Regions from separate parts of the Anoxybacillus sp. UARK-01 genome, predicted to be linked through region 3. Evidence: riboswitches for the same ligand, from Rfam matches in the RefSeq annotation. Region 3 holds a riboswitch; each other region holds the start of a gene.
The links. Region 3 has a riboswitch for cobalamin ahead of metE (5-methyltetrahydropteroyltriglutamate--homocysteine S-methyltransferase). Riboswitches for the same ligand answer to the same signal wherever they lie in the genome.

Region 1 (7,398 bases), on a different contig from region 3:
CAGATCATCAATTCAGCGAGGCGGTGTATTTGGCTGATCCAGATGGAAATGGCATTGAAATTTATGCTGATAGGCCAAGAGAGCAATGGGAAAAAGCAGAAAACGGCGAATACAAAGGGGTGACCGAGTCACTTGATGTAGAGGGATTGCTAGCAGAGGCAGATCACGCTCCTTGGACAGGATTGCCGCCAAAAACGAAAATGGGTCATATTCATTTACATGTTGCCCATATGCATGAAGCAGAACAATTTTATCACCAAGGTTTAGGATTTGATATTACAATTCGCATGGACAATCATGCATTATTCGTTTCAGCTGGAGGGTACCATCACCATATTGGATTGAATACATGGATAGGTGTAGGAGCTCCGAAACCGCCGGAAAACGCGCTTGGTTTGCGCTTGTTTTCTATCGTTTTTCCGCATGAAAAGGAGCTTGAAAAGGCGATTGAAAGCTTGAAAGCAATAGGGGCTAAAGTTGAATGGACAGGAACAGAAGCAGCAACAGTCGATCCGTTTGGAAATCGAATTCAATTAAGAGTCCAGAAAGCATGATGTTGAAAATAGGAATAAAAAAGCAGAGGCTACCTGCTTTTTTATTTTGTTAAGGCGTTCGGGTTGAAAAATTGCTATAAGAAAGCCGTTTTAATGAACCGAAAGAATCATCGAAACGGTTAGTGAATATCGGAAAACCAGCATGGATTTATTGATAGAGCCTCCCTTACTTTGTGGAAACGAATTTTCATTGAACCGAAATAAAAAAATATAATTGACAATGATAATCTTTATCAAATAGAATGATTATTGATAATGATTATCATTCGTTTTTAGAAAAGGAGATTGTCATGATGAAGGTAATCATGGTGTATACAAGCATGACAGGAAATACAGAGGAAATAGCAAATGCCATCTTAGAAGGAATTCAAGAAGAGGGAATAGAAGTGGAGGTAAAAGAGGTGCTGGATGCGAGCGCAGATGAGCTGGAAGCGTATGATGGCATTTTATTGGGAGCATATACATGGGGAGATGGAGAGCTGCCGGACGATTTTCTTGATTTTTATGATGAAATGGATTCCATTCATTTATCAGGAAAAAAAGCAGCTGTATTTGGCTCGTGTGATTCCGGCTATGAAAAATACGGAGCCGCGGTTGATATTTTAGTGGAAAAATTACAGGAATTAGGGGCAGCTGTTGTGCTGGAAGGATTAAAGATTGAATTGGCACCGACTAGTGAAGAAAGGGAGAGTTGCAAACAGTTTGGCAAGCAATTTGTCCAAAAAATGCTAACTGAGCCAAGTACATATTGACAGTCTATAGCCAATCGACTATTATAAGGGTGTAAGCATATAGGAAAAATGCGCGTAAAAGGGGAGTAGCTTTTACAGCAAAGTCGTCAGTTCAGGGTGGCATATACCCTCGGCTTTGTTGGCAACGGTGATGTTGTTAGCAAGACCTTTACCGAACGATGGTAAAGGTCTGTTTTGATAGAAGGCCTTTACCATAACGGTAAAGGTCTTTTTTCATTACATGAAGAAAGGAGGAAGAGAATGAGAAAAGCCTGGAAAAAAGCGAGATTGCTTTTTCACACTTATCGCTTGATCCCATTTTTAGTTGGATTTTTTTGTTCTCATGAAATACCGCTTTCTAAAAAGATGACATATGTGCTGATCATATTTGCCTACTTTGTTTTTCCGTTTGATCTGCTCCCTGATTGGTTAGGTATTTTTGGTATTTTTGATGATGTGGCAATTTTTATGTGGATTTTGCAGAAAATGATAGAAGCATCGCCACATCACTTAAAGCGTAAATACGGAGTGTAATGGAAGGAGGAAATGCTAAATGGAGTTATTTTCAATGGAGTTTTGGTCCGCTCTTTTATCTATTATCATTATCGACTTAGTATTAGCTGGAGATAATGCGATTGTAATCGGGCTGGCGGCACGCAATTTGCCAAAACAGCAACAAAAGCAAACGATTCTATGGGGGACGGTTGGAGCGATTGTCATTCGCGCCGTGGCAACCCTGGCTGTTGTATGGTTATTAAAAATTCCAGGTTTGCTGCTAGTCGGTGGAGTTTTACTCATCTGGATTGCCTATAAGCTATTGGTGGAAGAAAAAGGGCATGAAGTACAGGCAGGGAAAAGCATGTGGGAGGCGATTCGAACCATTATTATCGCTGATGCGTTAATGGGTTTAGACAACGTATTAGCAGTAGCAGGAGCTGCGCATGGTAGCTTTTTATTAGTCGTTTTGGGATTGCTCATTTCGGTTCCAGTCGTTGTGTGGGGCAGTACCCTTATTTTGAAATGGGTGGAGCGTTTTCCAATCATTATTACAATCGGTGGTGCCATTCTTGCGTGGACCGCTTCAAAGATGATTGTTGATGAGCCGTTTTTAAAAGGATACTTTGCTAATCCTGTGATTAAATATGGTTTTGAGCTGCTTGTCGTTGCTGGAGTCGTTTGCGCTGGCATGATCAAAAAGGGAAAAGAAAATAATAAAGGGGAAGCTAAAGCCGCCAATCAATGATTGGCGGCTTTAGACTGTTGCCGAAACGCTTTTATCCGGCAGGGAGGCTTTATTTGTCTATTCGTGAACGCCTTGGTTTGATTTGTGTTTGCGTTCGGCTGTGTTTCTTGTCTGCCAAGCGTTTTTCAGTCCTTCTGATGCAGAAATAGAAATGACGGGATGTTTAATGGATTTTGTTTGCCGGCTCATCGGCCATGAATGATTGGCGGATGCTTTGTTAGAGCTCATCGAAGCCATTATCGACATTCACTTTTGTATATTGTCGCGATTTTTGTTCAAAAAAGTCGGATTTGCCTAGATCTACTTCTTCATAGGCTTTAATCCAGCGGAGCGGATTTGTCCGATAGCCTTCAAATGGACGCTCGAAGCCAAGCTGGTGGCAGCGGACATTCGCATAAAATTTAATGTAATCATGTAAATCCTCAAGATGAATGCCTTCAATATCATGGCCGATCATGAAGCTCGCCCATTCGATTTCTAATTCGGCCGCTTGAATAAAGGTTTGCTGAACAAATGCCGCTAAGTCATCTGTCCGATATTCTGGATATTCGCGCAGAACCTCTTGGAATATTTTTGCGAATAAGTCGACATGGATATGTTCATCGCGATTAATATAATTAATCATAGTGCTTGTGGCCACCATTTTTTGATTGCGTGCCAAGTTATAAAAGAAAGCAAAGCCGGAATAGAAGAATAAGCCTTCTAAAATGACATCATAGACAATGGATTTTAATAAATTTTCTACATTTGGCTGCTCGGCAAATTCTTTATATCCGTTTGTGACAAAATCGTTTCTTTTCCGCAATATAGGCTCATTTCGCCAAAATTCAAATACCTCATCTTGCTTTTGTTTTGGAACGAGGCTAGAAAGTACGTAAGAATAAGAATGATTATGAATGACCTCCTGTTGAGCCAGCATGATCATCAGCGCGTTGATGCTTGAGTCGGTAATGTAATCAGCAACCTTTCCTGCATAATCTGTTTGGATGCTGTCAAGTAAGGCTAGCAGGCCGATAATTTTTAAAAAAGCATCCTGTTCACGTGCGGTTAATAATGGAAATTGCTTGACATCTTGGGACATATTAATTTCAAATGGTGTCCAAAAATTGGCGAGCATTCGTTTATATTTAGCATATGCCCAAGGATAGGCAATATCGTCCCAATTGAGCACATTCGAGCATCGTCCGTTGATGATTCGCGTGGAACGGTTGGGCGCTTCAGGGTCCATAATGATTCGTTTCGTTAAAGCAGATGTCATCATAACTCCTCCTTATATTAACTTGCGCATGATTCACATTCTTCAATGTTGCTTGATGTTGAACGAACATAATAGGTTGTTTTTAAACCGGATTTCCAAGCGGCAAGATGAAGGGCTAATAAATCCTTTGCTTTAATGGTGTTCATTACGTAAAAATTGAATGAGATGGATTGGTCAATATGGCGCTGTCGCATCGCGTTTTGTTGAATGCTCCAATACTGGTCAATATGATAGGCTGATTTATAGTACCAAGTTGTTTTTTCGTTTAAGTCTGGCGCTGTAACTGGAATCTTATAATCTTTTTTTTCTTCGGCATACATCTTCAAAAAGATCGGATCAATGCTGGCGGTACTGCCGGCAATAATCGATGTCGAAGCATTGGGAGCAATCGCCATCACATAGCCGTTGCGCATTCCATGTTTAGCTACGTTTTCTTTCAGATGAATCCATTTGGAAGTGTTGTAGCCACGTTTATCGAAATAGGCCCCTGTCTGCCAATCAGATCCAGAAAACGCTGGGTAACTGCCTTTTTCTTGAGCAAGCTCCATGCTTGCTTGAATAGTGAGATAAGCAATTTGTTCATAAAGCTCGTCCGCATAATAAACGGCCTCTTCTGATTCCCAGCGAATGCCTTTTAAAGCGAGCAAATGATGCCATCCAAATGTGCCTAGTCCGACAGCCCGATATTTTTGATTTGTCAACTGTGCCTGCAAAACAGGGATTTGGTTTAAGTCAATCACGTTATCAAGCATGCGCATTTGAATAGGGACGAGCCGTTCAAGCACATCGTCCATAACGGCTTTAGCTAAATTGATCGATGATAGGTTGCAGACGACAAAATCGCCAGGGATTTTTTCAATGATGATTTTCCCATCTTTTACATATTGTTTTTCCATCACGGTCGGGCTTTGATTTTGGGCAATTTCAGTGCAAAGGTTGCTACAATAAATCATGCCGAGATGTGAGTTCGGATTTTTTCGATTCACTTCATCGCGATAAAACATAAATGGTGTGCCTGATTCTAGCTGGCTGCGCATAATGCTTTTCATAATTTCAATAGCTGGAACTCTCTCTTTTGAAAGGCGCTTTTCTTGAACGCATTCCCAATATTTTTGACGAAAACTGCCGTCCCCTTTTTCTTCATCATAAAAGTCTTCTAGACTGAATCCCATGATTTGTCGTATTTCGTGTGGATCAAATAAATACCAATCTCCGCGTTTTTCTACTTGCTCCATAAATAAATCAGGGATGCAAACGCCTGTGAATAAATCGTGTGTCCTCATCCGTTCATCGCCATTGTTTAATTTGGCATCTAAAAAAGCAAAAATATCTTTATGCCACACGTCTAAGTAGACAGAGATGGCTCCTTTTCTTTGGCCAAGCTGATCGACGCTGACAGCGGTGTTATTCAATTGCTTCATCCATGGAATCACGCCGGATGAAATCCCTTTAAATCCTTTAATATCGCTGCCGCGGCTGCGAATCTTTCCGAGATAGACGCCAATGCCGCCCCCTGCCTTGGAAAGGTTAGCAATATCGGTATTGCTGTCGTAAATACCTTGCAGGCTGTCATCAATCGTATCGATAAAGCAGCTTGATAGCTGACCATAGTTTTTTCCTGCATTGGCTAAAGTCGGAGTGGCAACCGTCATATATAAATTGCTTAATGCCCAGTATGCTTCTCGGATAAAGGCAAGTCGCTGCGTTTTTGGCTCTTTGGCCATCAATGTCATCGCGATGATGAGAAAGCGCTCTTGCGGCAGTTCATATAAATTTCTTTCATAATCACGGGCAAGATAGCGATCTGCAAGCGTGCGGAGACCGATATAGGTAAATAGCTTGTCTTTTTCTGGATTGATGATCGCTCCAATCTCTTTAATTTCTTCTTTTTCATAATCATCAAGCAAAGAATGGTTGTAAACTCCCTTGGAAACGAGAGAAGCGACCAGCTCGTAAAAATCACCGTAGCGTTCTTTTGGATGATAACCGCGATTTTGAGCTGCTTCGTGATAAAGCTTCTGTAAATAAATGCGGGCGCAAACAAAGGTCCAGTCTGGTTCTGCTTCGCTAATATATGAAAGTCCCTCAAGAATGCAATCATTTGCCATTTGTTCGAAGGACGCAGTGTCTTTGTTTTGAATCATGCGAAGCACACGCTTGATATATTCGGATGTGTCTAGATGAGGAAATTCATTTGTAAGATCATGAATCCAGGCAATCAATTCTTCTTGAGAAACGGTTTGAAAAGTAAACGTCATTATCGGCTCCTCCTCTTTCCAATAAAAAAATCCACTCCGGATTGAGTGGATGAAACGATAGTATAAAAAGGAATAAAACTTCCCTTCTTAAACCATCGCTTCATCTTCTCCCTCCCCGAAGAATGTGAAACGAAACAAGCAAGGCAGGTCTCCTGACTTGTGCTTCTTCCTACTTTGGATCCTTCCCGTATACGCGCCGTATAAGCTTTCGTATACAGTGGAGCTTCCATTTCGTCCGCACATACAGTTGCGGGGGCAGTTCTGGATTTACACCAGATTCCCTATTAAGTCCTAAGGGACACCTTTACTTGTGGTTTGTTCTACTATATATAGTTTTTGTTTTTATTCTTCGATACAATATATTGTGTTTGTTAGTTGCACTGGTATCATCATATAATAAATCAATGGAAAATTCAACTATAATATTTCTGAAGTGGAAAAATAAAAAACGCGCTCGATCGGCGCGTTTATTTTTGAAGTGGGAGAAATTTAATAAGCAGCGAGCGAATCAGTAAACCGGTGAGCACACCAGGAATAACTGAGAGCATTGGCAGCCAAATTGGTCCAAAAAAAATGCCGAAGATGGTAACGCGGGAAGAGTACATCAGTCCAACTGTGACAAAATAAGCTGAAAAAACGAATGGAAGAAAAGCGTAAGGAGAGCGACCACCGTCAGCATCTTTATAAGCATCCCACATTGCAAAAAAATACAAACACGGATAAAACATAAGCCATTGAAAATCAATGACTTGGGTTGCTTCGATTGTTTTTCCCAAAAAGCTCAGGCGAATGGCTTCATTAAATCGGGATTGAGAGTTTACAATAAATTCTAATAAAATAAAGATGGTTCCTTTGAGATACTTTTGATTCAAAAGCTGTCCGAATCCTGGTAAAGCAATACTCCATAACAACCGTTCAATTGCTTTCACGTTTTCTTAACCCTTTACTAATGGATTTTGTTTGTTGATCATCGACTATATCCTATATCGCCTCGTATATAGAAAAAGAGCCCTGCCTTATTTTTATCATTTCCGCTTTTTACAGTTTATATAATTACATTTTATTGAAAATATACATTTTGTTCCTATTGAGATCGGGAATTTGAAAATGGTGCATGTTAGGTGTGTAATTTGACATGTTATGTCTAGTTTTGTTCATGTTAAGAAAATATTTGGGTAACTTTTCAGAATAGTTAGTATAATCGCTGTGAGTAGAGGATAATTTTTTAGTGCAAAGGGGGAGAGGATTTTGAAAGCGGTTAAATCAATCGTGATTTGGGGATTGATTTCGATCATTGGAGCCATTGGCTTTGCGGTATTGGCTCTGCACCGCGGCGAAACGATTAATGCGATTT
Region 2 (7,398 bases), on a different contig from region 3:
TCGCAATCTCTTCGGGCCGAGCTTGATTATACGATTGAAGCGAGGAACGCTGATAAAATTTTTCAGCAATTTAAACAAGATCCTAGCATTTATGTTCCAAAAGTATTTTGGGAGTATTCAAGCAAAAAAGTGCTAACGATGGAATATGTGGAAGGAATCAAACTTAACGAGTTGGAGCGGCTGAAGGAAAGCGGATATGACTTGAAACATTTGGCCGAACGTCTAACCAAGGCAATTTTGCAGCAAATTTTAAGAGAAGGGTTTTTCCATGGAGATCCTCATCCCGGCAATCTATTCGTATTGCCGGGGGAGGTGATCGCTTTTATTGATTTTGGGATGATCGGGCGTCTGACGCCAGATATGAAATATCACTTTTCTTCGTTAGTGATTGCTTTAATGCGTCATAATACAGATGGGATCGTTAAATCGCTGTATCAAATGGGGCTTGTTCCTGAGCATGTCGATGTATCGCGATTGCATGAGGATATCGAACAATTAAGAGAGAAGTACTACAATGTTCCGCTCAGCCAAATCAGTCTTGGCGAGGCGCTTCATGATTTGTTTCATGTTGCCTTTCAACACTCTATTCGCATTCCGAAGGATTTAACCCTTCTGGGAAAGACGTTGCTAACAGTGGAAGGCGTAGCAGAGCAGTTAGATCCGGAGCTGAACATTCTCAATATTGCTGAACCATTTGGACGCCAGCTATTAAAGGAGCGCTTGCATCCTAAACATCTAACCGAAGAAGTGTGGAAGCGCGTGTTCAATTATGGAGAAATGTTGCTGGACTTCCCTAAGAACATGAAGGAGTTAACGGCATTTATTAAACAAGGAAAGCTGCATTTGAAAATGGATATTCCTGAATGGCCGCTTTTTTTAAAAAAATTAGATCAAATTAGTAATCGCTTATCCTTCAGTATTGTGCTGCTGTCTTTCAGCATTATTATGGCAGGGATTATTATTGGCTCTTCTTTAGGTAGGCAATCGACTTTACTTTGGAAAATTCCAGCAATTGAGATTGGGTTTGGTATCGCCTCTTTGATGTTTTTATGGCTGTTATATTTAATTTATAAATCCGGACGGTTTTAGCTGTTGACCTAATCGCTGGTGGTGGATTACTTGTTTTATTTCTCGTGCTGTATAAAATGGAGAACCACGGTTAGAGGATAGGCCGCTGACTTGTCTCGGTCACGCCAAAGCGTGCTGTCGAAACCTGCTTATATAGGGACTGCCTGCAGAGGCTCGACTAGAATGTGTTACGATAATAATTTTATGTAAACAATCCGGTGTGCTGATGATCCAATAAAAATCATTGGCATTACTTGATTCCCAGCTTTTCTACCGTAGTCGGCAAGCAAATGACTTGCCGACTGGGCATGCATATGGCAGAAAAGCTTGTGTCTAGCTCAATCATTCCATATTTTTAGTAAAATGATCATCCACACTTGCGGGAAACCATATTAGTTCTTCTTATTTCACCGTTCCTCTGTTTTTTTTTTTGACGGATTTTGCAGGATTTTTTTTCAAAATGTCAAAAGGATTTAATAGACAAAGAAAAATGGGGGAAGGGAAATTAAATGAAGACAGCAGATTTATGTGATCAATTTTTGTCGGAGCTGCAAGTGTGCCAATTACCGTTGCATTCTTATGGCGGAAAAACAGAGTTTTCCGGACCGATTGCCACTGTTGAGGTATTCGAGGACAATGTGCTCGTTCGCGAAGCGCTAGAAACCATTCCGGCAGGCACGGTGTTAGTTGTTGATGGAAAAGGTTCGCGAAATTGTGCATTGCTCGGAGATCGTCTGGCACAAATCGCTTGTGAACGAGGACTTGCAGGCGTGATTGTCCATGGTTGCATTCGCGATTCAGCTGAAATTGCGCAAATGCCGCTTGGCGTAATCGCTCTTGGGACATGCCCTGTCAAAAGCAAAAAAGAAGGGAAAGGGGCGCGTGATCACGTTCTTGAATTCGGGGGCGTACATTGGGAGCCGGGCGCGCATGTGTATGTTGATAGCGATGGAGTTGTTGTCGCTAAAACAAAACTGTTCGAAAAATAAAAATGGTTGACTTTTTTCGAAAATTCATCATATCATTGTGGAGGAACAACTGAATCATTGAATCGTTTGCTAAAGCAAGTAAGGTGCCTTTCTCTATTGGGACAGGCTTAAAAGGGAAGTACGGTGAAAAGCCGTCACGGTACCCGCCACTGTGATGAGGAGCTTCATTGCATCATGTCACTGAAGGAAACTTCGGGAAGGCGCAATGAAGCGATGATTCTAAGTCAGGAGACCTGCCTTATTTGCTCGGCCGGATACCTACGGGATTATAGGTAGACGTGCGGGGGAATGGTATACATATGCATTTGTGATTGGCCGTATGCATTTTTCTGCACCTCTATCGATAGAGGTGCTTTTTTATTTCATCAAAAAGGAGAGGATCGGTGTGACAACGTGGAATTTAACTGGAGTAAAGCATCACGTATTGATCTGTAACGGCGGCAGCTGCATGCGAAAAGGCGGAGAGGAGGTGACAATCGCCATTCGTGATGAAATTGCGCGGCTGGAATTGGACAGCACTGTACACACAACGAGAACGCGCTGCAATGGCCGCTGTAATGATGCGTGCGTAGTAATCGTGTATCCGCAAGGAGTTTGGTACAAGGGGGTGACGCCGGATAAAGGAAGAGAGCTTGTCCAAACACATTTAAAAGATGGTGATCCTTTAAAAGATATCGTCACCTATCAGTATGGAGAAGATGGATTATCGATGTGCCATCCAACAGCTGCGGTTGGCATTACTAAAAAAGCTAGCATCAAGGAGGAGAGGGTATGAAGCAATGGAAGTTTCTGCTGCTGCTATGTGGCCTTGTTGTTTATTTTACTGTCAATAGCGGTACACCAGCCTATGCTATGCATATTATGGAAGGATTTTTGCCGGTGAAATGGGCGCTATTTTGGTGGATTGTTTTTCTGCCGTTTTTCATCGCCGGAGTGCGAGCGCTGATGAAGATCACAAAGCGCCATCCTGAATTAAAATTGTTGATTGCGCTTTCAGGAGCTTTTACCTTTGTACTTTCGGCATTAAAAATCCCATCGGTGACAGGCAGCAGCTCCCATCCGACTGGAGTCGGGCTCGGGGCCGTCTTATTTGGTCCGCTAACGATGACGGTGATGGGGAGCATCGTTCTTTTATTCCAAGCGTTACTACTGGCGCATGGGGGATTGACGACATTAGGAGCGAACGCGATGTCAATGGCGGTATGCGGTCCGCTAGTAGCATACGGGGTGTATCGTTTAGGAAAAAGGTATAACATTTCGCAGCGATTTGTCATTTTTTTAGCCGCTTTTCTTTCTGACTTGGCCACATATGTAGTTACATCATGGCAATTGGCGCTTGCTTTTCCCGACACAACAGGAGGAGTAGCAGCTTCATTTCTTAAATTTGCCGGAATTTTTGCGATTACGCAAATACCGCTCGCGATCACCGAAGGGCTGCTGACTGTTGTTGTGTGGAACTTTTTATCTACTTACAGCAGTCGAGAGCTGAATCAACTTCAGAAAGGAGCCTAGCAGATGAAGCGAAATCTCTTGCTTATTGTTCTTGCTTTTGTATTAGCTGTCGCTCCCTTGCTATTGGTTCGCAATTCGGATTTTGGCGGTACAGATGATCAAGCGGAAAAAGCGATTCAAACGATCGTCCCGGATTATAAGCCTTGGTTTGAGACGATCTTTTCACCGCCGGGTGGGGAAGTGGAAACATTGTTATTTTCTTTGCAAGCCGCGCTTGGCGCCGGGGTGATTGGCTATATTATCGGCGTTTATAAAGGTCGAGCCGGTCGAAGAGATGAAGCGGAATGATTCGGCATTTTGACATGATTGCCTATCATAATCGTCTGCGCCGTCTGCGGCCTGAACAAAAGACTTTATTCTCTTTTCTCTTGCTTTTGAACACTATGGTAGGAAGCAGAGGAACGCATCTTTTTATTATTTTCTGGCTAGCCATATGGACGATTGGGTATGCAGGTGTTTCTTGGAAAGTATATGTAAAAACGTTGGGAATGGTCATCCTTTTCCTTTTAATTAGCTGGCCGATTTTGCTTATTTCCCTTGATTCATGGCACATATCCGTGAATCGAGGAAATATTCCGGCAGCAATCGATGTATCGCTGCGCTCCATTGCAGCATGGTCGTGCTTATTTTTCCTTTTAGTAACAACGCCGTTTCCAGAGTTGCTCTATGTATTAAAAAAACTGAAAATACCATCCGTTATGATTGAATTACTATTTTTTATGTATCGATTTATCTTTGTGTTTGAGCAGGCGGCGGAGGAATTGTATACGGCGATGAAAGCACGCAACGGCGGCAGTCATTGGCGGCATGGCGCCATGCTTATTTTTCAGCTTTGGCAAAAAGTATGGGGCGCTTACCATGCTTTATTGCTCGCATTACGGGCGCGCGGGTTTTCCGATGAGCTTGTCTATATTCAAAACGAAACGGGTGGTGTATGGAGCAAGCGCTATATTGTAGAGGCGATTGCCGGAATGGGGGTACTCATATGGATGAGATGATCGAGAGGAAAAAAAGATGTTGAGATTAGAAGAGGTGTATTACCAATATCCTCATGGCCAAGAAGTGCTGAAGGGAGTGTCTCTTCAGATTTTCAGAGGGAAAAAATATGCGCTTATTGGCCATAATGGCTGTGGGAAAACGACGTTATTTTTGCATATGAACGGGCTGTTGCGCCCCAATCGCGGATGCATCTATTGGAAAGAGCAAAAAATGGCTGACCGGCGCCAAACGATTCAACAATGGCGCCGAGAGGTAGGCATTGTTTTTCAAAATCCAGAACATCAGCTTTTGGCTCCTGTTGTGAGAGATGAATTAGCCTTTGGTTTGCATCAGCTGGGGCTACATGAAGCAGAAATCAATCAGGAAATCGCCAGAACGGTTCGTGAATTTGGCCTGCAATCATGGATGGACAAGCCTGTCCACCATTTAAGTCTCGGCCAAAAAAAATGGCTGACTCTTGCTTCGGTGATGGCCATGAGGCCGCATTTGCTAGTGTTAGATGAACCGACAGCCTATTTGGATCTCTTACAAACAGAGCGATTGGTAGAAAAAATCAATGATATTCATCAAGCAGGAACAACGGTATTCATTGCGACTCACGATTTTGACTTTGTTTTGAAATGGGCTGACATCGTCTTTGTGATGCATGATGGGCAAATTGTGATGCACGGGGAACCGCAAGAGCTGTTTGCACGGCCGAGCATACTGCAAGAATACCGTCTCGGCATTCCGCTGCTTGCTTCCGTTTGGAACGCCCTTTTTCCCGAAGACGCAAAAATCCCTCGCGATATTTGCGAGCTGAAGCAACGATTAGGCGAAAAAGCAGAATGGTACGCGAACGCGCTTTTTTAAGATTCTTAAATGCTTTAAATCAGACTAAATCATAAACGGTTAGCCAGTTTGCTAGGTTCCCAGCCTTCTAGAGTGATAGAGGCATCATTTTATAGTTTTGATGGCCGAATTCTTGAGCCGCAAGCCGCTTTCAAACATTGATGAACTTTGGAAGCGTTGCTATCTGGCCTTTTGTTGACATGATCTCGGCCGTCGTCTTGTTAAACCTTCATGGCTAAAGGAGAAGGTTGAATCATAAAGAAAGAGGTGAAACAATGCAAGGAAAATTATTGGTCATCGGATTTGGGCCGGGCAGTGCCGACCACATGACGAAACGGGCACGACAAGCGATTGAAGAAAGTGATATTGTGATTGGCTATAAGACTTACATCGAGCTTGTGGCGGATTTAATAGGAGAAAAGCCGATTATCAGCACAGGTATGACAGAAGAGGTGGGCCGAGCGCAGGAAGCGGTGAAATGGGCGGAAAAGGGCAAGAAAGTAGCGGTTATTTCAAGCGGCGATGCAGGAGTGTATGGCATGGCGGGACTTGTATATGAGGTATTAATTGAGAAGGGATGGACAAAAGAAAGCGGAATAGAAGTCGAAATCATTCCCGGAGTTTCTGCCATCCATTCATGTGCAGCGCTATTAGGGGCCCCTATTATGCACGATGCTTGTACCATTAGCTTAAGCGATCACTTGACGCCGTGGGCGGTGATTGAGAAACGGATTGAAGCAGCGGCGATGGCCGATTTTGTCATTGCTCTTTATAACCCAAAAAGCGGAAGGAGAACGAGGCAAATTGTCGAAGCTCAGCGCATTTTGCTGCGCTACCGTTCTCCACAAACCCCTGTTGGTCTGGTGAAAAGCGCATACCGCCCCCGGCAGAATGTGGTTATGACAGATCTAGAACATATGCTGGAACATGATATAGGTATGCTAACGACTGTCATTATTGGCAATTCATCGACATTTGTGCATGATGGGCTGATGATTACGCCGCGCGGATACCAGCGGAAATATAGCTTGGATAAGCTGGAGCAGCGGCTAAAACCGCACGAACGGCTGCGCAAGGAGGCCGAGCCGTGGGCGCTCGATCAAACAGAAGAAACAGAGAGAGTGCGCAAAACAGCGGAAGAAGCCCTGCAAAAAGTGGCCATTCGTCAATACGAACAAGCGAGAGCAATCGAGGAGATTTTTGAACTGGCAGTAAGTCCGGGAGTCGCGAATAAGGCCTTTACGCCACAGCAAATGCTGCTGATTGCTGAAATGGTCGGGAACCGTGGCAAGATGATGTATACACCGGATCATTATTTAAAGCTGGAAATGTTGACAGACCGTCCTGATGACATGGTTCGAAAATTGAAGGAAGCAGGTCTTGTTGTCATGCCGATTGGCAACGTATTAACCGTTAAAGCATGCGATTTTTGCGATGGTGAGAAAAAAGAGGGGATTCCATACGCTGAACAGCTGCACGAAAAGCTGGGAGGAATGGCGCTGCCAAAAGAGCTAAAGCTGGGAATTAACGGCTGTGGAATGGCGTGCTACGGAGCGGTAAGAGAAGATATAGGCATTGTCTACCGCAAAGGCGCGTTTGATTTATTTTTAGGTGGAAAAACGATTGGGAGAAATGCCTATCCTGGGCAGCTTGTGGCAGAGGGGATACCGCCTGAGCAAATCGTTCCTGTCGTCATACAAATTATTCAAGAATATAAGGAACACGGGCATCCTAATGAAAGATTCCATAAATTTTTCCAAAGAGTAAAAAAAGCAGGAGGTTTTGTTTACCAAGAACCTCGCACCAATCAAAAAATCGAAGTTTCGGCGTGTGGAGAATAGGGGGAAAAAGAGTGAAGGCGATTTTATTTGTAGGACACGGAAGCCGGGATCCGGAAGGGAACGAACAAGTCATCCAATTTGTGGAGCGTTTGCGTCCGCAAGTGGATGCTCGCTATCATATTGAAACATGTTTTTTAGAGTTTGGCTTGCCGACGATG
Region 3 (7,398 bases):
CTTCCGCATATCGGCGTGCCCGCTCAATCGTTTGCTCAATTCCTTCGACGGCATACGCATCGGTGCGAGCCACGACCACAAGTGAAGGGGCTACTTCCTTCAACACTTTAATTTTTTGTACCATCTCTTCTGGAGAAACGAGCTTCTTACCGTTCAAATGGCCGCATTTTTTTGGCAGTTCCTGATCTTCGATTTGCACGGCAGCCACACGTGCTTCCACCATTTCTTTTGCTGTGCGTGCCGTGTTAAGAATGCCGCCAAACCCTGTATCAATATCTACTAGCAACGGCAAATTGGTCGCACGAACTAGCTCTCGTGCTCGCTGTGCCACTTCTTCGGAAGTAATAATGCCTAAATCAGGAAGCCCACGGCTGGCGGTAAACGCTGCTCCTGATAAATAAAGAGCTTGAAAGCCGACTTTTCTGGCAATAAGGGCCGCCATTCCGTCATGAGCGCCTGGAATTTGCAAAATTTCTGGGGCGTTCATTAAATAGCGAAATCGTTCGGCAAGTTCGTGTTGTGTTGATTCACGTTCGACAATCCAAACCAAAGGAGCTCCCTCCCTTTCCTATGAGTTTTCCAAGGCATAAGCATTCATTTTCTCCTAGCTTCAAGAGAAACCTGCTTTAGTATTTTTAAATGATTAAATGACAAATAAATCGACAAATTCATGTACAGGGGTAGCTGCGAGCCGGTCTTGATCGAGAGAAATGTCTAAGATGCGGTCAATCTGTTTTTTTGGAAAACGTGTTTCAAGGTTTTTCGTGTATTTTTCTAATAATTTAGGGATTGCTTCCTGGCGGCGGAAACGATGTCCGATCGGATATTCGCGGACGATTTGCCTTGTTTCGCTGCCATTCTGAAAGCGAATTTGTACGGCGTTAGCAATCGAACGCTTTTCTGGATCAAGATAGTCACGGCTGTACTGTTTATTTTCGATAACGGTCATTTTCTCGCGAAGGGCATCGATTCTTGGATCTTGCGCGATTTCGTCTTCGTAGTGATCAGCCGTTAAATCTCCGTAGATAAGACCGACCGCTGTGATGTATTGAAGGCAATGGTCGCGATCGGCAGGATTATGCAATGGCCCGGTTTTATCAATAATGCGGATGGCTGATTCATGGGTTGTAATGATAATCTCCTCAATTTCGTCCAGGCGATCCTTCACTTCAGGATGGAGCTCAATGGCGCACTCGACTGCTGTTTGGGCATGGAACTCAGCAGGATAAGAAATTTTGAAAAGAACATTCTCCATTACATATGATCCAAGAGAACGAGCAAGCTTCAACTTTTGCCCTTTGAATAGCACATCTTCAAATCCCCAATTTGGTGCGGAAAGAGCAGTTGGATATCCCATTTCACCTGTTAAAGACATGAGTGCAAGACGAACAGCTCGACTTGTTGCATCTCCAGCAGCCCACGATTTTCGCGATCCTGTATTTGGGGCGTGACGATATGTACGCAGGCTGGAGTTATCGAGCCAAGCATTCGATAGGGCATTGATTATTTCTTCGCGTCCCCCGCCGAAAAGCTTGGTGACAACAGCTGTTGACGCCACTTTAACGAAGAGTACATGGTCTAATCCTACGCGATTTAAACTATTTTCCAGTGCAAGCACTCCTTGAATTTCATGGGCCTGAATCATCGCTTTCAGCACATCGCTCATGTTCAGCGGCTTTTTTGCTTGCGAAATATTGCGGCGGCTTACGTAATCGGCAGCGGCTAAGATGCCCCCGAGATTATCAGAAGGGTGTCCCCATTCCGCAGCTAGCCATGTATCATTATAGTCAAGCCAGCGAATCATGCAGCCGATATTAAATGCACCTTGGACGGGATCAAGAACAAAAGAAGTTCCGGGAATGCGGCAGCCGTTAGGAACGACGGTCCCTGGCACAATGGGGCCTAACAGTTTTGTGCATTCCGGATAGCGGAGTGCAAGAATGCCGCAGCCTAACGTGTCCAATAGGACATAGCGAGCTGTTTCGAATGCTTCATGACTTTCGATTTTTCCGTTAAGAACATAATCCGCTATTTGAACAAGCAATTCGTCTGTTTGTTGTTTTTCATTATTTTTTATTAAAACTTCACTCATGAATCTCTTCCTTTCTAGACTCCATTTATATTATGATAAAAAGAAGAGGAATTGCTGGCCCCAATTCCTCTTCGGGTGAGCGTTTAATCTGCTTTTTCAGTTCACTTGCAGGTGGCGCTCTCCGACATATTTGACGCGAGGGCGGTATAGCCGGTTATTGTTATGCTGTTCAATCACGTGGGCGCAAAGGCCGGCGGTTCGGGCACTAAAGAAAATCGGTGTGTAAAGCTCAATTGGAATACCAAGCAAATAATAGACAGGAGCAGCATAGTAATCTAGATTTGGATAGAGTCCTTTTTCTTCTCTCATAATTGTTTCTCCCGCCTCGCACATTTCGAGCAGAGTCGTGTCGCCGCAGACTTCGCTAAGCTCTTGAAGCGCCTTTTTCATAAGCAAGGCTCGTGGATCCATCTTTTTCATGTATACGCGATGACCAAATCCCATAATTCGTTCCTTATTGGCTAGCTTTTGATAGAGCAGCTGTTTGTATTTTTCTGGCGATTCCGCTTCTTTGAGCATATACATAACGGCCTCGTTGGCTCCTCCATGAAGATGCCCCTTTAACGATGACACAGCCCCTGTCAATGCTCCGTACAAATCGGCGTGGGTGGAGGAAATGACCCGCGCTGTAAATGTCGAGTTTGGCAGCTCATGTTCAATATAAGCGATGAGCGAACGGTCAAATATTTTCACTTCCAGCTCGCTTGGTTGCTTCCCTGTCAGCATATATAGAAAATTGGCGCTGTAAGAGAGTTCTTGGTGCGATGGAACGACTGGATGGTTATGCAACAGGCGATGGCTGCTTGCAATAATGGCAGGTATTTGAGCCAAAAGCTTAATCGCTTTTTCTTTATTAGCCGCTTCTGTTCGTTCATCGAGATGTGGGTCAAAGCTGGCTAAAACGGAAATACCGGTTCGCAGTGCATCCATCGGATGGGCAGTTTGCGGCAGCTGCTTCAAAATTTTCACCAGTTCTTGCGGCAGTGTTCTTTGTGTGTGAAGCTGCATTTCAAAGCGCTCTTTTTCTGGCGGTGACGGTAGTTTTCCTTCAATAAGCAGATGTGCTGCCTCGGTATATGTTTTGGTTTCTGCCAGCTTGATCAGATCATATCCCCGGATGACGATTTCTTCATTCTCCACATCAAGAAATGAAATTTTCGTTTCAGCCGCTATGATTTCTTCTAACCCCGGACGAAATTCCAAAAAGATCCCTCCTTCATTTAAAATCATTTGCTTTCGTCGGCCGACTCCTTGCTGAAAACAAGTTCTTGTCGTATTTCTTGATATGCTTGCTGCAAATTAGCACGGCATGATGGCTGTTCTGACAAAGGGAGGCGGACGGCAATTTCCGATTGATAATGATCGTACAGATCCATTAAAGAAACGGGTGGATGTTTTGTAAAATTGTTCATGACCGTTTGCTTAAACGCTTCCAAAAAATATTGCTTTGTTCCGAATGTGTTGTGCATGATGTCTGTCCTTTCGTTCTCAAGTTCCGATACGATTCGAATGATGGACATGCGCTTGAAGCAAATAAAAAAAGCATCTTCGCAAATGAAGATGCTGAAAAAGCGCATACGATCCCCTATGAAAAACATATACAAAAAAACATATGTTTTTCCGCTTCCTCAACACCCCCTATCCTCGTAGGTTTTTGGTGTGGACCGAATCAGGCAGGTCTCCTGGCTTATGTTCATCGCTTCCTAGCCCCTTCCCGTTGATATGTCAAGCATTCAACAGTGGTTTTGGCAGGTTGCTCCCATTTACAGTTGCGGGACAGCGTCGGATTTGCACCGAACTTCCCTTTTAAACCGGTCAAGCGCTCTTTTGCTTACCGGTACCTGATCCTAACCAAAGTTATTCAATTTTCAAGTTCACTATATCATATTTTTTCTGAGACGAAAACAAAAAAATTCTTAACTTTCTAACAGGTGGCCTGGGCTGCTTCCGACAGTGTTCGATCATGAAAGTTATCTAGATATAACTTAAGGATAAAAAATGAGAAGGTGATGCTCCGATTTCAACGGTTGAGCATTCGAACAACACGGTCTACAGCTTATTGGCTGATACTTGTTACGCTTTGAAACTGGAATGCTCTTTTTGAATGATTAATCTTAATAAAAGCGATCGACTTCTGTCGAAATTAGATTTGCGCCATGAATCAGAAGACTTAATCTCCTTGACAATTTTTTCGAAGAATGATAGGGTTATTGTAAAATTTTTCTGATACTTCATGACAGGCTTAGAATGGAGGTTTGAAGCGTTTTTTTCTTGGCGAACAAGAAAATAAATGTGGGAACAGGTTCCAAAGGTGAGTCAAGACTAAATGGCCCAGTCCAAGGCTCCCTGCGGATGAAAAGGGAAGACCGGTGAGATTCCGGCACGGTCCCGCCACTGTAATAGAGGAGCTTTCCGCTTTACTGCCACTGATCAAAGATTGGGAAGGCGAGCGGAAAGCAATGATCCTTAAGTCAGGAGACCTGCCTGTTCTGACAACACTGCTTTTACCTACGGAGGATAGGGAGGTGTTCATCATGGACAAGGGGATTAATCCTTTTTTATGGCATTTCTAACTTCCGTTGGAGCGTTAGGAATGCTTTTTTATTATTCGGAAAAAGAAATATGACGTCAAATCGCGGTGAATGCAGGGAGATGTGAGGGGAAGAGCAACTCAGCTGGAAGGATGAACGGGAAACCGAGCCATCGAATGGACAACATAGATTTCCTATCAGGCAAGTCCCGCCTAAAGATCAGGTAGAGAGTGGAAAAACGATAAAAATAAAATGATAGGAGAGAATGAGGAAATGAAATCAAGCAATCTTGGCTATCCACGTATTGGGGAAAAACGAGAGTGGAAAAAAGCATTAGAATCTTTCTGGAATGGAGAGATAGACGAAAAAATTTTTTTGGACACGATGCAGTCCATTCGTCTAAACCATATCAAAAAGCAGCGGGAAATAGGGATTGATCTTGTGCCGGTTGGCGACTTTACCCTTTATGATCATATGCTTGATACAGCGGCTATGTTTGGTTTCATTCCTGAACGTTTCGATTATCAGGGGGGAGAGGTTCCTCTCTCAGTTTATTTCGCGATGGCGCGCGGCAATGAAAAAGCACCAGCATGCGAAATGACGAAATGGTTTAACACCAATTATCATTACATTGTTCCAGAATGGAGCAAGGAACAAAGCTCCCGCCTGCATATAACAGAAAACAAACCATTAAAGGATTTTCGGGAAGCGAAGGAGAAATTAGGAGTTGAAGGAAAGCCTGTTTTGATCGGACCTTATACGTTTATGAAGCTTTCCAAAGGCTATGATGAAAAGCAATTTTCCTATTTTCTATCATTGTTGCTTCCGCTTTATGAGCAAATACTAAAGGAGCTGGAGCGCGAGGGGGTAAAATGGATACAGATTGATGAACCCATTCTTGCTACTTCCTTAACCAAAAAAGAGATGGAGGAATTTGTATCTGTTTATGAGCGGTTGCCTCAAGCTGCTCCTAACTTAAAGATGATGTTGCAGACATACTTTGAGGCAGTAGACTGGTATGAAAAACTAATCAAGCTTCCTGTTAGCGGGATTGGCCTTGATTTTGTTTATGGCCTAGAGAAAAATTTGCGCCATTTATCGAAGAGCGGTTTTCCAGAAGATAAAGTGCTAGCGGCAGGGGTGATTGATGGACGCAATATTTGGCGGACCGACCTGTCGGCAGCCAGCCGTCTCGTGGAAAAAATTTTGCATTCTGTCCCATCTGAACGGTTATGGCTGCAGCCATCAAATAGCTTGCTGCATGTCCCTGTTACGACAACATACGAAAAAACATTGCCTTTGAACTTGCAGCAGATGCTGGCATTTGCTGATGAAAAGCTGGAGGAGCTTGTGTATTTAACAGAACGATTCATCGATGGCGAAGGAAAGCGCGCTCATTATTATGCTCAAAATCAACAAGCGCTTCATTTATGGAAAAAGGATGCTTCAAGATATAATGCGAACGTGCACAAGGAGTGCGAGAACCTAACGAAGGCGCAGCTTGAGAGAGCATCATCCTATTTGGTACGGCAAAAGAAGCAGCAAGAAATAAGCCAGCTTCCAATATTGCCAACGACGACAATTGGCAGTTTTCCACAGACAGCAGAAGTGCGGAAAGCGCGCCAAAAGCTCAAAAAAGGCGAGTGGAGCCAGCCACAATATGAGCGCTTTATTGAAGCAGAAATTAAGAGATGGATCGATATTCAAGAAAAAATAGGATTAGATGTTTTGGTGCACGGTGAATTTGAAAGAACCGATATGGTCGAATTTTTCGCCGAAAAATTAGGGGGTTTTGCCTTTACTGAAAATGGATGGGTGCAATCATATGGTTCGCGCTGCGTTCGTCCACCGATTATATACGGCGATGTCGAATTTTTGCAGCCGATGACGGTTAAGGAAAGTGTATACGCACAATCGTTAACAGAAAAAATAGTCAAAGGAATGCTCACAGGTCCTGTCACTATTTTAAATTGGTCATTTGTTCGTGATGATCTGCCTCGACATAAAGTAGCGGAGCAAATTGCCCTTGCGTTGCGAAACGAAATCAAAGCACTAGAGGAATCAGGAATTTCAGTCATTCAAGTGGATGAGCCCGCTTTGCTTGAGGGACTTCCTCTAAAAGAAGAAAAGAAGCAGGAATATTTAGAGTGGGCTGTACGGATGTTTCGTGTAGCCACTTCCATTGTAAAGGATGAGACGCAAATTCATACTCATATGTGCTATTGTGATTTTTCGTCTTATCTGCCTGTCATCAATCAAATGGATGCAGATGTAATTTCAATTGAAACATCCAGAAGCCATGGTGAAATGATTTCTGTTTTTGAAAAAGAAACATATCCGAAAGGAATTGGATTAGGCGTTTATGATATTCATAGTCCGCGAGTTCCGTCTGTAGCGGAAATGGCGGAAATGATTGAAAGATCTCTGCAAGTCTTGAACCCGGAACAATTTTGGGTCAATCCCGATTGCGGGCTAAAAACGCGGAAAGAACAAGAGACAGTAGCCTCTTTAAAAAATATGGTGGCTGCTGCCAAGTTGGTGCGTGCGAGATTGCTGGAAGAGAAAAAAGAATGGGAGGAAGGAAAACGCTATGACGCAGTCAAAACGAGCAAGTGAGTCACGGACACTATTAACCGATTTAGTGCTCCCATCAGATACGAACCATCATCATACTATTTTTGGCGGAAAAGTTATGGCATATATTGATAAAATTGCTTGTATTGCGGCGATGAGGCATTGCCGGAAGCCAGTGGTGACAGCTTCAAGCGATTCTGT
Region 4 (7,398 bases), on a different contig from region 3:
GCCAACAATCATGCTTAGCTCGTTTCTTGCCTTTTCTATATCTCCTTGTTCAAGCGGGATCATCACATTCCACGCTGCCTCTTTTAAACTTTTGGCGGCAATCGTCGTAAATATAAGCAAAGCTTCGATTACGACGCCAAATACAACGGAAACGCGGTAGCTTTCATATATGATGATCGAACTGATTCCATAGACCACTGCAACAACGATTCCAATCGTTACGATCCCTTTTACCCGCCGCATTCGTCCACGATTCAGCCGATGATCCAGCCAGGCAATCAATCGGCCCATTCCGCGCACCGGGTGCGGCAACCAACGCGGGTCACCGATGAAAAAATCAATGACGACCGCTAAAGCCATTGCGAGCAAATGATAGGTCACTTCCCATCGCCTCTCCGTTTTTTATATTTGCGCAACGCTTCCGTTGTCGCCTCATACACAAAACGGCCAATCGCTTTGCCAAGCGGCGTAGCCGTTCCAGCATACTCAAACAAGCGTCCTGTTTGTGATGAGGCAATGGCAATGCAATCAGTGGATGTGCCAGTAGCCAGCGTATGTGTTTCCGGATCAAGTACGTGTGCATCATATAACGCTTTCACTTTCGCTTCCGTTGTCGTCATCATGGCCTGTACAAATGCTGTCTCATTTAATTGGCCATCAATAAAAATAAATACGTTAATCGTCCCGATTCCTTCCGCTGTCTCCCTTTTTTCCCACGCTTTTGCAGCATCCACCGCATTTCCAACGCCCGCGGTCACCATCACGAATAATGGCACTTCCTCTTCGCTGCTCTTTATCCATACGGCATCCTCTAAATAGACAGCGGTCATCATGCCAATGGTACGATGCACGGCAAAAGAATGGGATTGTAAATATTGCTTCATTTCTGTCTCTGGATCATCACAGCGATAATGCTTCGGCACATGTCTATTCACAAAGTGTGTAGCCCATTGAAAACCAGCGCCAACCACAGCCGATGACAGCACTTTAAAAGGCTGCGGTGTGGTAATGACAATCTGTTCGCCGTCTTGAGCAATCGTTAACGCACTTAAGGAATCGTTCTGTTGCCTCGTATCGGAATAGGTCTGAGGAACAAACGTGAGAAGCGGCTTGGACACAACGGGATGCGCTTGACGCCGCACAGACGCTTGAAATACGGTTTCTAATTGTTTTTCTTCAATCATATCGCTTGGTTCGCCGAGTCCCGCCATCTTTCCTTCATGAAGCAACAAAAGCCGGTCACAATATAAGCTAGCTAGATTCATATCATGAAAAATGGCTACAACCGTTAACTGATTTTCTTCTGTCCATTTTTTTAATTGATCTAGCAGTTTGATTTGTTGGGCAATATCCATGTGGTTGGTCGGTTCATCGAGAAAAAGCAAGCTCGGCTTTTGGGCAAGCGCTCTTGCTAAATAGACGCGCTGCCTTTCTCCACCGCTTAAACGGTCGATGGTTTCCTGTTCTTTATGTGCCATCCCCACTTGTTCAAGCGCTTCGGCTACCGCCTGTTCATCCTCCTCTGTCCATGTTGGAAATAACCCTGTTTGATGGGCATAGCGTCCTAACTCTACCGTTTCTTTGACAGTATAGCCAAATGCTGAATCGGCGCTTTGCGGGAGAACAGCGACAAGGCGCGCCAGTTCTTTTGACGAAAAGGAAGCAAGCGGGACGGCGTTCAGTGTAATGGTCCCCTTTTGTAAAGAAAGCTCTCTGCTTAACAGCTTTAATAATGTTGTTTTGCCGCTGCCGTTAGGTCCTAAAATTCCAAAAAACTGTCCTTGTTCCACAGTGAAGGTAATGTTCTGCAACACCGCTTTTTCTCCGTATTGATAGGAAACATCATGAACGTTTAACATCATTTTCACGTCTTCCTTTTCATTCTATTTAAAAATAACCCCGCAAACAAAGGTGCACCAATTAACGAAGTAATGATGCCAATCGGCAATTCACTCGGTGAAATCATGGTTCGCGCCGCTAAATCGGCTAGCACTAAAAAAGCGCCCCCATATAAAAGTGATAGCGGTAAAAGCAAGCGATGATTCGGTCCCGCAACAAGACGAATCATATGAGGAACGACCAAGCCCACAAAGCCAATCGCCCCTGACACAGCAACAGCCGCTCCTGTTAATAAGGAAGCGCCCATTAAAATGACCAGCTTGCGCTTGGCAACATGGACACCTATGTGAGCAGCTGCCTCTTCACCAAAGGCAAAAGCGTTTAACTCGCGGTGATTCACTAGTAACAGCAAACATCCTATTATAAAAAACGGAAGCATCATGACAACATATTTCCAGCTTCGCATCGCGACGCTCCCCATCAGCCAAGTAATAATTTGCCGCAGTTCCTCTCCTGTCAGCGCAATCATAAGCGAGATCAACGCGCTGAAAAATGCGCTGAAAATAATTCCGGTTAAAATGATCGTTTCCACTGACATGCGCGGATCGACGGCGCGAGTAAAAAACAAAACGAGAAAAAGAGTCAGCAATCCAAACGCAATGCTCATGATCGGTAATGTAAACGATCCAAACCACGGCAATTGCAGATGAAAGAACAAAACGACGACCGCTCCGACTGACGCGCCCGATGATACTCCAAGCGTATAAGGATCAGCCAATGGATTTTTTAGCAATCCTTGAAACGCCGCTCCCGCCAACGAAAGGGAAGCGCCGACTAAAAAAGCCAAAACAACGCGCGGCAAGCGGATGGCCATCACAATTTGCACAAGCGTATCAGGAATGTCAGGGGACGGCGCAATTCCCCACCATTGCTCTAAAAAAATGTCAATAATAGACGAAAAGGGAATCGATAGTGAGCCTATCGATATCCCTAACAACATGCACACGACCACCGCCGTAAGAGCGATGACGTAGGCAATTATATTATTTAAAGATTTCCGGATAAATGACTTTGGCAAGTTCCTCTACCCCTTCAACAAGGCGTGGGCCTGATCTTGTGACTAAATCAGAATTCACCTCATATACGCGTTGATTTTTAACCGCCGAAACGTCCTTCCACGCCGGTCGTGCCATCACTTGCTTTACAGCATCTTTCACATAGTCTCCATACGTGACAACAATTACATCCGGATTGAGCGCTACCGCTTTTTCTTCCGTAAACATCGGCCATCCTTCTTGATCGCCAGCCACATTTTCTGCTGAAATCGCTTGCAGCATGTCATTGATAAATGTTCCCTTTCCTGCTGTATAAATTTGTGGCGCCGGCTGCACTTCCACCCATACTTTTACCGGATTTTTCACGTTTTTTGCTTTTTCCTTGATGGCTTCAAGCTTTGATTTCATCTGGTTAACAATTTGATCGGCTTTTTTCGTTGTCCCTGTTGCTTGTCCAATTAATTGGATCGAATGGTAAACATCATCAAATGTTTTGGCATCGTTCACAACAAGCACTGTAATTCCCGCATCCTTCAGCTGCTGCAGGCCGTCCCGCGAATTATGGGCACTCGATGCGTGGGCAAGCACTAAATCAGGCTTGAGTGAAATAATTTTCTCCACGTTAAACTCCATGCCGCCAATTTTTTCTTTATTTTTTACATCTTCCGGATAGTTATCAAAATCACTGACTCCAACCATTTTCTCTCCTAAACCAAGTTCATAGGCAATTTCCGTATTGCTCGGAATTAACGAAACGATTTTTTTCGGTTCGGACTGAATCGTGACCTCTTCCCCTAATCCGTCCTTAACGGTTACCGGGAAAGCAGCTGTTGCTTCTTGCTTCGCATTGGATGAATGAGTGGATTTGTCTGTTTCTTGATTACCGCACGCGGCAAGAAGGCCGAACGTCAGCATCAACACAAGCAGCCACGTATAATACCTCAGTTGCTTCATCATGGTTTCTCCTCCTGCACATATAAATTAAAAAATGCCCATCCCGGACGGAATGAGCAAGAAACGACAAACCATAGAGTTGTGGCAGCATAATAGCCACCTTTTGCCGTTTCGCCATCTCACCCCCCGAAGATTGGAAACATCGAGCAGTCAGGGCAGGTCTACTGACTTATGCTTCATCCTACTTTGAACCTTCCCATGCGGTCAACAGCTTGCCCATCAATACCGCACAGTGGTTATTTCATTTCGTCAGCATTTACAGTTGCGGGGACAGTTCTGGATTCGCACCAGATTCCCTATTAAGCCTATTAGCGATTCGCTCACTTCGGCACCCTTCTGCATCGATATGCAATTGTAAAAAATAATCGAACAATTGACAGTTACAATATTAAAGGACGAAAGGCTGTTTGGCAACAAAAAAATGACGGAATTCGCCATTTTTCCCGTCTCTATTTATATGGATCTCATTTTTTAACGCATTGGCGTGATGAAAGCACATCCACCGGCTTACCGCAAAAACGACTCGAACAGCAGTTTAGCGCCATTCGAGTCGTTTGGATCGCTATTAATTGTTAATATAGCGTTCAAATACATCCCCAAAATCTTTCACTGTATACTGCTTCTTAGTCTCAACAAGCCAGTTGAACGCGATTTGATTTAGCTCTTTAAACTGTTCAGCAATGCTGTTTGGAGTGCTGGCGACACGCCCTAGCACGGAGGAGGCAACATCGAGACTTTTTCGCGCAAAGTCGAGCGTCGTTTCATTTTCATGGCAAATTTCTGAAATTTTTAAAAGTGCTTTATATAAATCTTTCACTTCTTCCAGATGCTTTTTATGCACATCAATCGAATAGTGCTCCGATCCGATAGTAAATTTAATCTCTACATCTAAATCGACCGTGCCTGCCGTCTCAAGCGATACGCCAGCAATTGGATGCTTATAGTAATCATAACGGCGCAGCGTTCGCTTTTTACTTGTCGCGCTCGTCCCATCTAAATGAATAAGCGCTCGGTTAGTAAAGCAATATTCATCTGATTTGGACTTAATCAAAAAATAAATCTTTTCTCCATCTTCATGCATCACATAATCGTCTGCGTCCACTTTATCATAATTTTCGGGTTTAATGACAGAGCCGATATCACTTAATCCGAGAACATCAGCAGCAACTTTGCCAAACATCCAGCATCTCCTCCCTTTTCTTTTCTTACAATCCCATTATACCATCCATTTGCTTTCCAGATCCGATAAACAGAAAAAATAAAAAATGGATTTATAGCCGATTCAAAAGCACAATCCTTTTTTAACAGATGGAGGCAAATCATAGAACGCTGTCCCATACAACTTTTTATAAACGTCATTCTTCGCTGAAACCTCCGTGCCTTGCCACAGGATCAAGAGGCGATGCGAGTGCTATAATATATTTATGATGATGTCGCAAAGTTCATATTCTGTTCATAAACATCAAGTACAATACATACACGGCAGCATAAAAATCATAGCAAAAAGAGTGGTGATCAAATCGTGGAAAAGCAATCATCAGAAGAAAAAGCAGACTGGCGCTCGTTCATCCGGATGATTCAAGCAACGAAGCCGCCTAAAATGATCATGATTATTGCGCTATTCTTAAGCGTGGCGTCTTCCATCGTCAGCTTAACGATTCCACTATTTACGAAAAAAATGATCGACGGCTTCACCGTTTCATCATTAAATAAAACGACGATCATTTTGCTTGTTGGCGCCTTTATTGCGCAAACGATCGCTAGCGGCTTCTCCATCTACTTGATTAACTATACAGGAGAAACGGTTGTATCCAGACTAAGAGAACAAGTATGGCAGAAGCTGCTGCATTTGACCATTCCGTACTATGATCGTCATCGTACAGGGGAAACGGTTAGCCGAATTACAAATGATACCGCTATTGTGAAAGGATTAATTACAGAGCATACAGCCAACTTTTTCAATGGCATTATTTCCATAATCGGCTCTGTCGCATTATTGCTGTACTTAGATTGGAAAATGACGTTGATTATCTTTATTCTGCTTCCACTAGCCGTTAGCATTATGATCCCGTTAGGAAGACAAATGTTTAAAAACTCTAAAAGGCTGCAGGATGAAACGGCGCAATTTACTGCTTTTATTACACAAGTGCTGTCAGAAATTCGCCTTGTGAAATCATCCAATGCGGAACAGCTTGAATATGAAAAAGGAAAAAAAGGCATTTCGCATTTATTTCGCTATGGATTGAAGGAAGCAAAAGTTCAGGCCATGGTCATGCCATTGATGGGAATTGTGCTTATGCTTCTGCTTGTTGTCATTCTCGGCTTTGGCGGATATCGGGTTTCTACAGGGGCAATGACGGCCGGAGGGCTCGTTGCTTACATTTTATATCTTTTCCAGATGGTCATGCCGCTTGCTGCATTCAGTACTTTCTTTACACAATTGCAAAAAGCGATGGGAGCCACACAACGCATCATGGCCACGCTGTGCGAGCAGGAAGAAGACTATCTGTCTGGAGAAGAAGTCGCTCGCATTTATGAACCGATCCATGTCAACCATTTATCGTTTTCATATGAAAACGGTGAACCGGTTTTAAAGAACGTAAACTTTACGATTGAACCGGGAAAAGTGACAGCGATCGTCGGCCCGAGCGGTTCAGGAAAAACGACGTTCTTTTCCATCTTAGAGCGGTATTATACACCGACAAGCGGCAGCGTTTTTCTCGGCGAGAAACCTATTCATGCCCTTTCTTTATCTTCATGGCGCCAGCAAATTGGTTATGTATCTCAAGAAAGTCCGCTTATCGCTGGAACGATTCGTGACAATATTTGCTACGGGCTTGATCATCAAGTAAGTGACGAAGAATTAAAATGGGCAGCCGACATGGCCTATGCTTCTCCGTTTATTGAAGAATTGCCAAAAAAATATGAAACAGAGGTCGGCGAGAGAGGCATCAAGCTTTCCGGCGGGCAGCGCCAACGCATCGCCATCGCCCGCGCGCTGCTGCGCAACCCGCGCATTTTATTATTGGACGAAGCCACGTCCAACCTCGACAGCCAATCGGAAATGGCGGTGCAAAAAGCGCTGCAAAACTTAATGAAAGGACGAACGACGATCGTGATTGCCCATCGATTATCGACGGTCATCAACGCTGATCAAATCATTTTCATGGAAAAAGGCGAGATTACGGGAATGGGGACGCATCAAGAGCTGTTTGCCACCCATGCGCTTTATCGAGAATTCGCCATCCAACAATTGCATCTTCATGAAGAAATGCAAAAAAATACGGCTAAAGGATGAAAACGTATGGCAAAGTTATTGATTGTGGATGATGATGATCATATTCGCGAGCTTTTGAAAGTTTTGCTTGAAAGTGCGGGGTTTGAAACTTATGAAGCGGCTGACGGCCGGCAGGCGCTTCGATTGCTAGAAACCGTCAAAATAGATCTGGCCATTCTCGATATTATGATGCCGGTAATGGACGGCTGGGAATTGTGCGAAGAACTTAGGCATTTTGCCGATATCCCCATTTTAATGCTTACCGCTAAAGGC

Region 1: linked by a shared signal. The riboswitch ahead of B6A27_RS04750 (ribonucleoside-diphosphate reductase subunit alpha) and the one ahead of metE (5-methyltetrahydropteroyltriglutamate--homocysteine S-methyltransferase) in region 3 are both predicted to bind cobalamin.
Region 2: linked by a shared signal. The riboswitch ahead of B6A27_RS09195 ((2Fe-2S) ferredoxin domain-containing protein) and the one ahead of metE (5-methyltetrahydropteroyltriglutamate--homocysteine S-methyltransferase) in region 3 are both predicted to bind cobalamin.
Region 4: linked by a shared signal. The riboswitch ahead of B6A27_RS13785 (ABC transporter substrate-binding protein) and the one ahead of metE (5-methyltetrahydropteroyltriglutamate--homocysteine S-methyltransferase) in region 3 are both predicted to bind cobalamin.

The regions. Positions count from the first base shown of each region.
Region 1 covers NZ_NASY01000031.1:48,282-55,679, forward strand. Annotated here, with positions in the region: gene B6A27_RS04720 (VOC family protein) at 1-554, shown strand, start outside; gene B6A27_RS04725 (flavodoxin) at 845-1,306, shown strand; gene B6A27_RS04730 (YkvA family protein) at 1,547-1,819, shown strand; gene B6A27_RS04735 (TerC family protein) at 1,839-2,528, shown strand; gene B6A27_RS04745 (ribonucleotide-diphosphate reductase subunit beta) at 2,746-3,786, opposite strand; gene B6A27_RS04750 (ribonucleoside-diphosphate reductase subunit alpha) at 3,804-6,044, opposite strand; cobalamin riboswitch at 6,170-6,366, opposite strand; gene B6A27_RS04755 (hypothetical protein) at 6,512-6,973, opposite strand; gene B6A27_RS04760 (carbon starvation CstA family protein) at 7,293-7,398, shown strand, end outside.
Region 2 covers NZ_NASY01000041.1:91,591-98,988, forward strand. Annotated here, with positions in the region: gene ubiB (2-polyprenylphenol 6-hydroxylase) at 1-1,089, shown strand, start outside; gene rraA (ribonuclease E activity regulator RraA) at 1,578-2,057, shown strand; cobalamin riboswitch at 2,122-2,312, shown strand; gene B6A27_RS09195 ((2Fe-2S) ferredoxin domain-containing protein) at 2,443-2,832, shown strand; gene B6A27_RS09200 (energy-coupling factor ABC transporter permease) at 2,829-3,569, shown strand; gene B6A27_RS09205 (energy-coupling factor ABC transporter substrate-binding protein) at 3,573-3,857, shown strand; gene cbiQ (cobalt ECF transporter T component CbiQ) at 3,854-4,567, shown strand; gene B6A27_RS09215 (energy-coupling factor ABC transporter ATP-binding protein) at 4,584-5,420, shown strand; gene cobJ (precorrin-3B C(17)-methyltransferase) at 5,675-7,240, shown strand; gene B6A27_RS09225 (sirohydrochlorin chelatase) at 7,252-7,398, shown strand, end outside.
Region 3 covers NZ_NASY01000026.1:42,852-50,249, reverse strand. Annotated here, with positions in the region: gene prpB (methylisocitrate lyase) at 1-550, opposite strand, end outside; gene B6A27_RS03290 (bifunctional 2-methylcitrate dehydratase/aconitate hydratase) at 644-2,092, opposite strand; gene mmgD (citrate synthase) at 2,189-3,322, opposite strand; gene B6A27_RS03280 (hypothetical protein) at 3,319-3,561, opposite strand; cobalamin riboswitch at 3,748-3,952, opposite strand; cobalamin riboswitch at 4,414-4,594, shown strand; gene metE (5-methyltetrahydropteroyltriglutamate--homocysteine S-methyltransferase) at 4,897-7,239, shown strand; gene B6A27_RS03270 (acyl-CoA thioesterase) at 7,214-7,398, shown strand, end outside.
Region 4 covers NZ_NASY01000047.1:321,456-328,853, reverse strand. Annotated here, with positions in the region: gene cbiB (adenosylcobinamide-phosphate synthase CbiB) at 1-360, opposite strand, end outside; gene B6A27_RS13795 (adenosylcobinamide amidohydrolase) at 378-1,862, opposite strand; gene B6A27_RS13790 (FecCD family ABC transporter permease) at 1,865-2,917, opposite strand; gene B6A27_RS13785 (ABC transporter substrate-binding protein) at 2,883-3,848, opposite strand; cobalamin riboswitch at 3,986-4,199, opposite strand; gene B6A27_RS13780 (PH domain-containing protein) at 4,414-5,028, opposite strand; gene B6A27_RS13770 (ABC transporter ATP-binding protein) at 5,422-7,146, shown strand; gene B6A27_RS13765 (response regulator transcription factor) at 7,153-7,398, shown strand, end outside.